3 linked regions of the Chroococcidiopsis sp. TS-821 genome follow. The main gene of each other region encodes a partner of the protein of the gene in region 3 in a complex. Links are inferred from orthologs where the notes say so. Each region holds a gene or a part of one and is shown on either strand. Other genes may lie near its edges. The genes, in order: nuoH, ndhC and B1A85_RS20775.

Region 1 (3,192 bases), on a different replicon or contig from region 3:
GCATGCTAGAAGAAATTGGCTCGGTAGAAAATGTGCGCCCCTATTTAGAAGATCGGCTGCAACGCAAAGCAAAAATTATGGGCTTTGGACATCGCGTTTACAAAGTCAAAGACCCAAGGGCAACTATTTTGCAAAAGCTTGCCGAGCAGATGTTTGATAAGTTCGGCTACGACAAGTACTACGATATTGCAGTTGAATTAGAGCGCGCGATCGCTGAAAAACTCGGTCACAAAGGAATTTATCCCAATGTTGACTTTTATTCGGGATTAGTGTATAGGAAAATGGGAATTCCTACAGACTTATTTACGCCAGTGTTTGCGATCGCCCGCGTTGCTGGTTGGTTAGCGCACTGGAAAGAACAAATCGCCGAAAATCGTATTTTCCGTCCTACCCAGGTATACACGGGTGACCATAACGTTCCTTATATACCAATCGAGCAACGTTGAAAGAGGGGTGAGGGGTAAGTGACTAGTAGTTAGCGATCGGTGGTGAGTTATGAGTTTTGAATAGATAGAAAGTATTCTTTCTCTGCTCCTCTGCGTCTTCTGCCCCCTGCTTTTCCTGCTATGGATAGCAAAACTAAACACAAGTATAAGTAGAATTTCTTAGTGAAGGTTTTTGGGAGCTAACCAGAGAACGATATACTAGGCATTGAAAGGTAAAAATATCTTCACAATCAAGATATTCCTGAACAAAGTAGGGAGTAAATTTACAAATATTAACTACAGCGGCGATGGCGATCGCCATCATGCGACAACTTCACCACAGAAAACATGAGTACAGGAATTGATCTCCAAGGAAGTTTCATCAAATCGCTGATCGACTTAGGGCTACCGGCAGGCGCAGCCAAAGCTATTTGGATGCCAGTCCCGATGGTATTAATGTTAATTGGCGCGACTGTAGGAGTACTAGTAACCATTTGGCAAGAACGGAAGATTTCAGCAGCCGCCCAACAGCGCATTGGTCCTGAATTTATGGGGCCGTTTGGCTTATTATCTCCAGTCGCCGATGGTATCAAGTTCGTATTTAAAGAAGACGTCATCCCTGCCAAGTCTGACCCTTGGTTATTTACTTTAGGACCAATTATTGTCGTCCTTCCAGTCTTTTTGTCTTATCTGATTGTGCCGTTTGGCGAAAATCTGGCAATTACAAACGTGGCCACAGGAGTCTTTTTGTGGATTGCGTTATCGAGCGTGCAACCGATTGGATTGCTGATGTCAGGCTATGCGTCAAACAACAAATACTCACTACTCGGCGGTTTGCGGGCAGCTGCACAATCAATCAGCTATGAAATTCCCCTAGCGCTTGCAGTCCTTGCGGTCGCTATGATGTCGAATAGCCTTAGTAGCATCGATATTGTTGAACAGCAATCAGGCTATGGTATTTTGGGTTGGAATGTCTGGCGACAGCCAATCGGATTCATTATCTTCTGGATTGCGGCGTTAGCAGAATGCGAACGAATGCCTTTCGACTTACCCGAAGCCGAAGAAGAACTTGTTGCAGGTTATCAAACCGAATACGCAGGGATGAAGTTTGCGCTGTACTACGTTGCTTCCTACGTTAACTTGGTACTGTCAGCGCTCCTTGTCACAGTTTTGTATTTAGGCGGTTGGGAATCTCCGATTCCGATCGAATTGATTGCCGGATGGTTGGGCATCAGCGAAGCAAGTCCTTGGTTAGACATTGTAGACGCCTCGTTAGGCATCACAATGACCGTACTCAAAGCCTACTTTCTTGTTTTTACAGCAATTTTACTACGCTGGACGGTACCTAGAGTACGCATTGACCAGTTACTCGATTTAGGATGGAAGTTTTTGCTACCCGTGAGTTTGGCAAATCTACTGTTAACCGCAGCCTTGAAGCTTGCCTTTCCCGCTGCCTTTGGTGGATAGCAATTAGCTCAGTGCTAAAGCTACATAAAGAGAGAGACACCCCATGTTAAAGTTCCTCAAACAAGTCGGTGACTACGCAAAAGACGCTGTACAAGCTGGTCGCTATATCGGTCAAGGATTATCTGTTACCTTCGACCACATGCGGCGTAGACCGGTTACGGTACAATACCCTTACGAAAAACTGATTCCCTCCGAACGCTTCCGAGGTCGTATCCACTTTGAATTTGATAAGTGTATTTCCTGCGAAGTTTGCGTGCGGGTTTGTCCAATTAATTTACCTGTTGTTGATTGGGAATTCGATAAAGCGAGTAAGAAGAAAAAACTGAAACACTACAGTATCGATTTCGGTGTGTGTATCTTCTGCGGTAACTGCGTCGAATATTGTCCGACAAACTGTCTGTCGATGACCGAAGAATACGACTTGTGTACGTACGATCGCCATGAGTTAAACTACGACAATGTCGCCTTAGGACGCTTGCCTTATAAAGTCACCGATGACCCAATGGTGACACCGTTGCGCGAACTCGTTTACCTACCCAAAGGCGTGATGTCACCTCACGATTTACCTGCCAACACTCGTGGCGCGGGTCTACATCCCGAAGAGATTTTAGAACAGCAGGAAAAGTAGTATTTTTTTATATAGAGTGGGTGAGGAGCATTAATTGTTAGTGGAACGCGCCATTAGCAATTCTTCTATTAGCAACTAGCAAAGGACAAAAAGTTGTGAATTTAGCTGAAGGAGTACAAATTGTTTCGTTCGGCATCTTGGCTGTGATGATGATTGGTTCAGCCCTCGGTGTTGTGCTGTTTTCTAACATCGTTTATTCTGCCTTTCTACTGGCGGGCGTATTTGTCAGTATTTCGGGAATGTATTTGTTGCTCAATGCTGATTTTGTGGCAACAGCCCAAGTGTTAATTTATGTCGGAGCAGTCAATGTATTAATCTTGTTTGCCATTATGCTGGTGAACAAGCGCGAAGACTTCAAACCGCTACCAAATGCTTGGGTACGTCCTGTTGTAACCGCAATCGTCTGTGCTGGACTATTTGTTTTATTAAGTACAATGGTTTTGGTTACGCCTTGGGCATATTCTACCGAGCCAGTATCTAAGGACACCACGATTGTTTTAATTGGTCAGCACTTCTTCAGTGACTTTTTGTTGCCTTTTGAGCTAGCATCAGTTCTGCTACTGATGGCAATGGTTGGAGCAATTATCTTGGCACGGCGCGAATTTTTACCCGACCAAGTGATGTCACCCGACAAACCGCAGCAACCAGTATTAACATTACCCGAACGCCCCC
Region 2 (4,325 bases), on a different replicon or contig from region 3:
TTTTGCTCCTGGCTGTGCAGTTAAAGAACCATCAAATTTAATGGTTCCAATAACAAACAATAATGCGCACTACCGTACTTCTGCTAGCCGACCTATTAATTTCATTTGGGGACTCAATGGCAATCAATGCTCTCAAAGTTTTAGTTCCTTGGCAAGCTTCCGTTCAGCAACAGGATTAGAAGCAAACAGTCTTGATATTGTTAGTACGAGCGATCCCTTTTTTGTCAATGCTGCAGCCGATGACTTTCGACTGAAATCAGGAAGTCCAGCCCTGGGGCGCGGCGAGCCACTGCCTGCAGATATCGCCAGTGCGATTGGTGTTGCTGCTGGTAGCCCAGTTAACTTAGGAGCGCTCAGATTCTAGTATTAGAATATAATCGCGAGATGTCTGACGATCGCAGTCTAGGAGCAATAGGCTTGCAGCTAATTCTTTACGCGTGAAAATTTGTCGTTGAGGGAGTGTGAGTGGAAGCTGAATATCAAAACTTTTTGATTCGCGATTGGCAACCAAGCGATCGCACTCCTGTTACTCAAATTATTCGCTCGGTCCTTGCTGAATATCATCTTGATTTTGAGCCTCGTGGCGCAGATTGCGATGTTGTCGATGTTGAAAACTATTATCTTGCAACTGGCGGCGAGTTTTGGGTAATTCAACAAGACAATCAATTAGTTGGTACGGGCGGATACTACCCTGTGAAGCGTGGTGAAAAAGCAGTAGAAATTCGCAAAATGTATTTGTTGCCTCACGTGCGAGGCTTAGGATTAGGTAAGTACTTGTTGCAACAGTTAGAGAAAGCGATCGCGGCACGTGGTTTTAAACAGATCTGGGTTGAAACGGCAAGCGTTTTAACTACAGCGGTCAAGCTCTATGAAAGTTACGGTTACCAACCTGCTAGCGGAGTAGAAACTCCACGCTGCGATCGCATTTATGTCAAACAGTTGCTTAGAAACCCTAACGACTAGTAAGCATCCTGCAGTTCGTAGAATTCGGGTGAAATATAGTCTTTTCTTAACGGCCAACCTACCCAGTCTTCTGGCATGAGGATACGCTTTAAATTTGGATGTCCTTCGTAAACGATCCCGAACATATCGTAAGACTCCCGCTCTTGCCAGTCAGCAGTTTTCCATATCCAGTACACCGACGGTACTTTCGGATTTTCTCTTGGTAAGAAGACTTTCAGCCGTACTTCTTCGGGGCGGTCAGCATTGTCACTCACCTTAATTAAGTGATAAACACTCACCAAATCTTGTCCAGGTCCCAAATCATAGGCGCACTGGCACTGCAAATAATTAAACCCGTAAGCATACAATGCCGTAGCAATTGGTAAAAGATAATCGCTTTCTACCTTAATAATTTCTACGCCTAAATGATCGGGCTCCATCACTTCATGCTCGAAGCCGTTGTCAGTCAACCATCGTGAAATCTTACCCGCTTCGACTATTTGCGATGCTTCACTGCTTTCAACTGCCTCTGGTTTTTCGGGTTCTTCAGCCACGGTTTGCTTCCTCCTTTTCTACTGCTTGAAGTGCAGGTGGTACAGGCATTCCTATCGCTTCAGTTAATTCTTTCGGTGCTGCGGTGCGAGTCTCTGAAAGTAAGTACTTACCTGTAAGCACTGGGGCGACACTCTTCATGCTATGCGTTGTACTGTAGTAGCGATGCGTTTGCTTGACTTGACCCCGCTCTTGAATTGATTCGTTGGCGATTTTTTTACGTAACTTAATAATTGCGTCCATAATTGCCTCTGGACGAGGTGGACAACCAGGAAGATAAACGTCTACAGGAATTAGTTTATCAACGCCCCGCACTGCCGTTGGCGAATCAACACTAAACATACCTCCTGTAATCGTACAAGCACCCATCGCGATTACATACTTCGGATCGGGCATCTGCTCGTAAAGACGAACAAGCTGAGGTGCCATTTTCATCGTGATCGTTCCCGCGGTGATAATCAAGTCGGCTTGTCGCGGACTCGAACGAGGAACTAAGCCAAAACGGTCAAAATCAAATCTTGAGCCGATGAGTGCCGCAAACTCAATAAAGCAGCAAGCAGTACCAAACAATAATGGATATAAGCTCGATAGCTTTGCCCAGTTGTAGAGGTCATCAACTGTTGTCAGAATAACGTTTTCTGACAGATCTTGTGTCACTGTAGGGCGCTCGATCGGATTGAGGATCTTCTCTTTTCGTGGATCCCATCCATCATTTGCTTGGTTCGTGATATTAGTTGGATTCATGACCATTCTAAGGCTCCTTTGCGCCAGGCATAGACAAGGGCAACAACTAGAATTGCAATAAAAATGAGAGCTTCAATAAACGCCAAAAGCCCTAGTCGATGGAAAGCAACCGCCCAGGGATACAAAAAGACTGTTTCCACATCAAAGATCACAAAGACGAGGGCAAACATATAGTAGCGAATATTGAATTGTATCCAAGCTCCACCGATAGGTTCTACGCCTGATTCGTAGGTAGTGCGTCGTTCGGGACCACCACCACTAGGTCGTAATAGCTTAGATGCAGAAAGCGCAAGTGCAGGCACTAGACTACAGACTAACAGGAAGCCTAAAAGGTACTCGTAACCACTAAGAACAAACACGATTGTTGATGTAAATAATTTTGTTACTTACTTTTACATTATATATCCCTAATGGTTACAGAGCCTGGCAAAACTTAACACCAACTGATTAAACTGAGTTTTCAACTTGATAGCTCCAGGTAATAACAAAGTGAAATTGTGTCATAATTTTTAACGTATATTTAAGAATTGCCCTCACATTATCCACTTTGTCTTTTGCTATGAGCGAATCAGTTGTAGAAAGCCAAGCACTAGATCGCTACGAGTGTCGCGTCTGTGGCTACGTTTATGAACCGACAAAGGGAGATAGCAAAGAAGAAGTTCCTGCTGGCACACCTTTTACAGAACTAGCATCTTCTTGGCGGTGTCCTGTTTGTGGCGCGAGGACTTCTCAATTTGAAAATATAGGTCCAGCTGGAAAAGCCTCTGGCTTTGAATCAAACCTGGGCTATGGTATCGGCGTCAACAAGCTAACCCCAGCCCAAAAAAATATTTTAATTTTTGGCGGTCTGGCTCTTTGTTTTTTGCTGTTTATGAGTCTTTATGGGCTAAAATAAGTCCGCTTCTTGAATCATAAGGTTCAGGGTTCAGAGCGTAGGACGTATTGTTATCTTGAACCAAATTTTGCTCGTTCTACGTAAGCTTGAAACCGACAACTAGAAATATCTCTCTTGCTTTGACGGCTAAACCCCGACCCTTAATCGTTTCTTTTTGTTACAAGATAAACAGATACTAATGCGTTCATTATTCAAAGTTTGGCAACAAGTTGTTGTTTTATTAGCAGTTGTTTTGTTATGTGTTGGGTGCAGTAACACGCCTTCTATCAGCAATAACCCGTGGAAGGTCATTACTGTACCAACAGAATCTAACCTGCAAGATATTGCTTTCAGTGACGACAATCATGGCTGGCTTGTAGGTAGTAAGGCAACAATCTTAGAAACAACTGACGGTGGGGAAACTTGGCAGCCTAGAACCTTGGATTTAGGTGAGCAGAATTATCTTTTTTCTTCAATCAGTTTTGCAGGACAAGAAGGGTGGATCGTAGGAGAACCATCTCTTTTATTACACACTACTGATGGTGGAAAATCCTGGGAACAAATTCCTTTAAGTGAAAAACTTCCTGGAAATCCCAATACAATTGTTGCTCTGGGATCGCACGCAGCTGAAATGACGACGGACGTAGGTGCAATCTATCGCACAACCGACAGCGGTAAAACTTGGAAAGCAATGGTGCAAGAAGCTGTTGGCGTCGTCCGTAATATTGCCCGCGCTCCAGATGGTAGGTATTTAGCGGTTTCTGCCAAAGGCAACTTTTATTCGACTTGGGAACCAGGTAAAGACGCTTGGGAAGGACATAACCGCAATAGTTCGCGCCGCGTACAAAATATGGGTTTTGCTCCTGATGGGCGTTTGTGGATGCTAGCGCGCGGCGGTCAAGTACAATTTACTAAAGCCGATAACCCTGACGAATGGGAAGAAGCTCAGTATCCTGAATTTTCTACAAGTTGGGGGTTGCTTGATTTAGCGTATCGGACTCCAGATGAAATCTGGATAGCAGGAGGCAGTGGTAATTTATTGTGCAGCTTTGATGGCGGTAAAACTTGGCAAAAAGACCGCGATGTAGAAGGAGTTCCCTCTAACCTTTATAAAATAGTTTTTCTGACACCAGAAAAAGGGTTTATTATCGGTCAACGCGGAATTTTACTTAAATATCAAGACTCTAGTGCAACTGCATAAAAGAGTTTGCCA
Region 3 (4,546 bases):
GACTGCCAATTACTTGCTTTTTCAACGATTGCAGCTCTTGAGATAACTCTTGCCGTTTGGAAGCTTGCAGTAAATAGCGATTTACGAACCAAATTGAGTAACCAATACCTACAAGTTCAAAAGTAGGAGCCAGTAGTGGAATGTCGTTGAGTGCATCCAACACGGCTAGAACTACCTTGACAGTAATAATTGCTGCTAAAATCAAACCGACAGTAATAATCGGCTGCTTATACTCATTGAAAAATCTGCCAATATAATCAGGCAGTTGGGCAAGGAATTCAGAAATTTGCGAGCCAACACGTCGCCACTGCTCGTCTTGTGTAGAGGGTGGTAAAGTAGCTAGAGGTGCTGAATCTGAAACACCTATCGTTTCCGAAGTAGTAGGGTCTTTGTATTCCGGTGGTTGCACTTGTGATTCCATAGTTATAAGCTCGTTTTCCAATGACAACTTTGATGAGTATTCTTTGGTGATACTGTAAACTTGTAGCACCGCTAAGTTTGGCAAAGAAAAGTATTCTTGATTTCTTTATTTACGATACTTAACTCACAAGTCTGCTTCATCAACTCCAAGATAGAGAGGTGCGATTGTGAGAAAAGTCAGAAGACAGAATAATATATCCTCCTTTTGCACATAAACATCTAAACTAAGATAGCTGATTTTGCTGAGTTTTCAGCTTTAAATCCCTGTCTTTTACGCAACTTTTATGCACTTGTTGGAATATAACTAGTTTTGCTTAGTATATCACCTGTTTTTTCTACCAATGGATTATGAGCGCCTTGGGGAAGCTATTTACTACTAGCCAAGGTTAAGGCTAATTTACAATACGCAAATTACTGTTTAGTTAACTGTGTTAAAGCTAACGTTCGCATAAAGGTTAACTATACAAATCGACAACCAAAATTGTTCAAGCTTAACCGCCCGCAGCAAAAGTAGCCATAATCAAAACTGACAGGAGAATACCAGGTGTAAGTAGCAATATCAGCATCAACAAGTCATGGGTATTCATTTTTGTCTCCTTCTAGAACTTTAAACTCACTTTATTTACTGTTATCAAAAATGCACTCACACTTGCGGAGGATTGTGCTATCGAGATACATACTTAGCCCCACCTCAGGCGTGTAACTCATCAATTAAACAATAAAACCATTCTCGGAAGTTTGGTAATCTGAAAAGGTACTTTCGAGAATAAGTTGACAGACAGGAATTGAACGCGTGCAGTATGTGACAAAGCAAATTTACTTTTACTAACTCTAGCAGATCGCTTGTCGCGAATCGTTTAAACTAAAGGTGAACTTAAACCTTTAAGTGGCGTAGGCGCGATCGCTTTACCTTGAACTAAGACATGGAATCCACCAAGTCCGATAGGATCGATTAGCTGATGCAAACTATCCCTGCGCTGTAGTAGCTTTTGCACTGATGGCGGCGATGATGTCGCAAGTGCAGTAATGCGATCGCCTAATCCTAAAGCCATTAAAAACAATCCCTGCTGCGTCAAACCAACGGTCGTTAAACCACACAGTTCACCCCATGCTTGTAGTGCTGTAAAATCGACGTGCGCTGTAATATCTTGTTTTCCAACGTAAATATAAGGATTATTGTGGCGATGATGGCGATAGTAACACTGTAGCGTTCCTTGGCGAAATGGATTGTAGTAACGGCTAGCCAAATATCCATAATCGATTGTTAACAAGTAACCTCGCTGAAGGCGTGCTGCTACCGTTTTCAACCAATCTAAAGCTGCTAAATTGACTTCGCTACGATAACCTTCAGGATAAGCGGGAGAAGGTAACGCAATCTTGATGAAATCAAAGTACTCAAAAATCCTATTTGTCGAAACTTCGCCTATAACTTCTGTAAATGTCGCTTGGGGATCAGCCGTTTTCTCAGTTGTGACGTAAATTTCGCGTAATTGTCCGTTTTGAACAATAATTTGATGTACTGGGAACGCGTCTACAAGTTCATTGGAAAAACAGCAGCCGACAATTGAGTTTTCGGGAATTTCTTCAAGCGTCAGCCACTGAAGGCGACTGTGGTATTTGTGGAGTCGCTGTTGCTGTTCTTGTATCAGAGTAGGCGATCGCTCAATAATTACGTAATTAAGCGCTGCTAAAAAATCTGGATACTGCCTTTCAAGATAGTTCAAGATATCCGACGCTAGAATACCTTGACCCGCGCCCATTTCTAAAAGCGTAAAAGGAATCGGTTTTTCTAAAATTTCCCAGATTTGCAGAAATTGTTCAGCAAGTAACTCGCCAAAATCTGCGCCTAAATGCGGTGAGGTAAAAAAGTCACCTTGCTTACCAAGCTGCGTAGCGTGGGTTGTATAGTAACCGTGCTGAGGATGATACAGCACTAAATCCATATATTCTGCAAAAGTAATGCGGTGCTGCGGACTTTCTGCTATCCGCAGCGCGATCGCCTCACACAACGCCGGATGGGAGTCACTAACCAGTTGCGTCATCAACGGTCTACAGAACCCATGATGATATCTACACTACCGAGGATCGTGACGATATCGGCAACCTTCACTCCGCGGAGGATGTGCGGCAAAATTTGCAAGTTGTTAAAATCTGCCGGACGAATCTTCCACCGCCAGGGAAAAACATTATCGTCGCCAATGATGTAGATCCCTAACTCGCCTTTACCGCTTTCAATCCGAACATAGTGTTCGCCTTTGGGGATCTTGAACGTGGGCGCGATTTTCTTACTGATGTACTGGTAATCAAATCCGTTCCACTCGGATTTCTTGCCTTCGGCTAACCGCTTCGCTTCCAAGTTCTCAAATGGTCCGCCTGGCAATCCTTTCAGTGCTTGACGCAAAATCTTGACAGATTCGCGCATTTCCCGAATCCGCACTAAGTAGCGTGCGAAGCAATCTCCGGCTGTTTCCCAATGCACTTCCCAATCAAAATCGTCGTAGCATTCGTAGTGGTCGACTTTGCGCAAGTCCCACTTCACGCCGCTAGCGCGTAACATTGGTCCAGACAGTCCCCAGTTGATGGCTTCTTCGCGCGAGATTGTGCCTACTCCTTCCACGCGACGGCGGAAGATGGGGTTATTGGTGATTAAGCGTTCGTATTCATCGACTTTTGGTTCAAAATAATCACAAAAGTCAAAGCACTTATCTACCCAGCCGTAGGGTAAGTCTACTGCTACGCCACCGATGCGGAAGTAGTTGTTGTTCACCATGCGATAACCTGTGGCGGCTTCCCACAGGTCATAAATCATCTCCCGTTCGCGGAAAATATAGAAAAACGGAGTTTGCGCGCCCACGTCAGCCATAAATGGTCCCAACCACAGTAAGTGATTGGCAATGCGGTTCAACTCCAGCATGATGACGCGGATGTAGCTGGCGCGTTTGGGGACAGGAATATCAGCTAACTTTTCCGGGGCGTTGACCGTAACAGCTTCATTAAACATCCCTGCGGCGTAGTCCCAGCGACTGACGTAAGGGACGTACATGATATTGGTGCGGTTTTCCGCGATTTTTTCCATTCCGCGATGCAAGTAGCCAATCACTGGCTCGCAATCGACTACATCTTCGCCATCCAAAGTGACGATAAGTCGTAGTACGCCATGCATCGAAGGATGGTGCGGACCCATGTTCAGCACCATAGGTTCCGTTCTCGTTTCAATTCTTGGCATAGAGCAGCAAGTTTAAGTTTTGTAGCGTTGTCTTCATTATCCCTGACAGCGATGTTTTTGTGTATTGAGAATGAGCAATTAGCTCATAGAGCTATTTTTATTGACAAACACCCATTTTTATTAATAAGATTATAGATTGTGCTGTCTAAATCCTGCTCGGATCAGGTAAACGATTAGCAAAAGTTGGCAGCTTGAAAATCAAACTGATCAGCTACCTGTACGGCAAAGTTACGAAACTATCCCATGACATACGCAATTATTGAAACCGGCGGCAAGCAATTAAGAGTAGAACCTGGTCGTTTTTACGATATCGAACGCTTAAGCGTTGAACCTAACGAGAAAGTTACTTTGGAATCAGTTTTATTTGTACAGCACGACGACGGCGTTGCGATCGGACAGCCGTTTGTGGAAGGAGCCACTGTAGAAGGAACAGTCTTGCGTCATTTACGCGATCGCAAAGTGCTCGTGTACAAGATGAAGCCCAAAAAGAAAACACGCAAAAAGCGGGGACATCGTCAGGAAATTACACGGTTAATGATTAATTCGATTAGCTTCAACGGTTCTGTATTTACCGCCGCAGCCGCAGCACCTGCTGAACCTGAAGCAGCTTCTGAGACAGAGTCTGCTGATGAAGCACAATAGAAAAATAGAGATCTAGAGGAAATTATGGCTCATAAGAAAGGAACGGGTAGTACCCGCAACGGTCGTGACTCAAACGCGCAGCGTCTAGGCGTTAAGCGCTTTGGTGGAGAAACAGTTCGTGCTGGTAATATTCTGGTGCGCCAGCGCGGTACTAAATTTCACCCTGGAAATAACGTGGGTATCGGTAGCGATGACACCTTGTTTGCTCTGATTGATGGCATTGTTACTTTTGAAAGAAAGGATAGAACCCGCAAAAAA

Evidence for each region.
Region 1: the proteins of B1A85_RS20775 (region 3) and nuoH are in contact, whole or in part, in a cryo-EM structure (PDB 6ZJN), measured with the Thermus thermophilus proteins. The link is inferred for Chroococcidiopsis sp. TS-821 from one-to-one orthologs. Residues at the interface, in WP_223903221.1 of Thermus thermophilus: Pro35, Ser36, Asp139, Gly141, Ala142; in WP_096411122.1 of Thermus thermophilus: Ala224, Glu225, Gln226, Glu227, Ala295, Trp297, Phe298, Arg299.
Region 2: the proteins of B1A85_RS20775 (region 3) and ndhC are in contact, whole or in part, in a cryo-EM structure (PDB 6ZJN), measured with the Thermus thermophilus proteins. The link is inferred for Chroococcidiopsis sp. TS-821 from one-to-one orthologs. Residues at the interface, in WP_223903221.1 of Thermus thermophilus: Met26, Thr27, Asn29, Gly31, Pro32, His34; in WP_096411116.1 of Thermus thermophilus: Glu45, Ser46, Asn48, Pro50, Ala51, Gly52, Glu53.

The regions. Positions count from the first base shown.
Region 1 is NZ_MVDI01000001.1:1,672,267-1,675,458, forward strand. What follows is about bases 1-2,832. They hold nuoH (NADH-quinone oxidoreductase subunit NuoH), read left to right. Parts: upstream 1-773; coding sequence 774-1,892; downstream 1,893-2,832. Other genes in these bases: B1A85_RS07585 (citrate synthase), read left to right, coding at 1-446; ndhI (NAD(P)H-quinone oxidoreductase subunit I), read left to right, coding at 1,936-2,520; B1A85_RS07600 (NADH-quinone oxidoreductase subunit J), read left to right, coding at 2,616-2,832. Outside these bases: more of B1A85_RS07600, read left to right, coding at 2,833-3,192. UniProt on the Escherichia coli protein: NDH-1 shuttles electrons from NADH, via FMN and iron-sulfur (Fe-S) centers, to quinones in the respiratory chain. The immediate electron acceptor for the enzyme in this species is believed to be ubiquinone.
Region 2 is NZ_MVDI01000002.1:486,534-490,858, forward strand. Bases 917-3,687 are described here. They hold ndhC (photosynthetic/respiratory NAD(P)H-quinone oxidoreductase subunit C), read right to left. Parts: upstream 2,598-3,687; coding sequence 2,235-2,597; downstream 917-2,234. Other genes in these bases: B1A85_RS09820 (GNAT family N-acetyltransferase), read left to right, coding at 917-963; B1A85_RS09825 (NAD(P)H-quinone oxidoreductase subunit J), read right to left, coding at 960-1,496; B1A85_RS09830 (NADH dehydrogenase subunit K), read right to left, coding at 1,489-2,238; B1A85_RS09840 (rubredoxin), read left to right, coding at 2,798-3,133; B1A85_RS09845 (photosynthesis system II assembly factor Ycf48), read left to right, coding at 3,312-3,687. Outside these bases: B1A85_RS09815 (nitrous oxide reductase family maturation protein NosD), read left to right, coding at 1-364; more of B1A85_RS09820, read left to right, coding at 466-916; more of B1A85_RS09845, read left to right, coding at 3,688-4,313. UniProt on the Escherichia coli protein: NDH-1 shuttles electrons from NADH, via FMN and iron-sulfur (Fe-S) centers, to quinones in the respiratory chain. The immediate electron acceptor for the enzyme in this species is believed to be ubiquinone.
Region 3 is NZ_MVDI01000012.1:49,760-54,305, forward strand. Bases 1,555-4,546 are described here. They hold B1A85_RS20775 (NAD(P)H-quinone oxidoreductase subunit H), read right to left. Parts: upstream 3,647-4,546; coding sequence 2,462-3,646; downstream 1,555-2,461. Other genes in these bases: B1A85_RS20770 (class I SAM-dependent methyltransferase), read right to left, coding at 1,555-2,462; rplU (50S ribosomal protein L21), read left to right, coding at 3,890-4,288; rpmA (50S ribosomal protein L27), read left to right, coding at 4,313-4,546. Also shown: B1A85_RS20765 (CAAD domain-containing protein), read right to left, coding at 1-421; more of B1A85_RS20770, read right to left, coding at 1,278-1,554.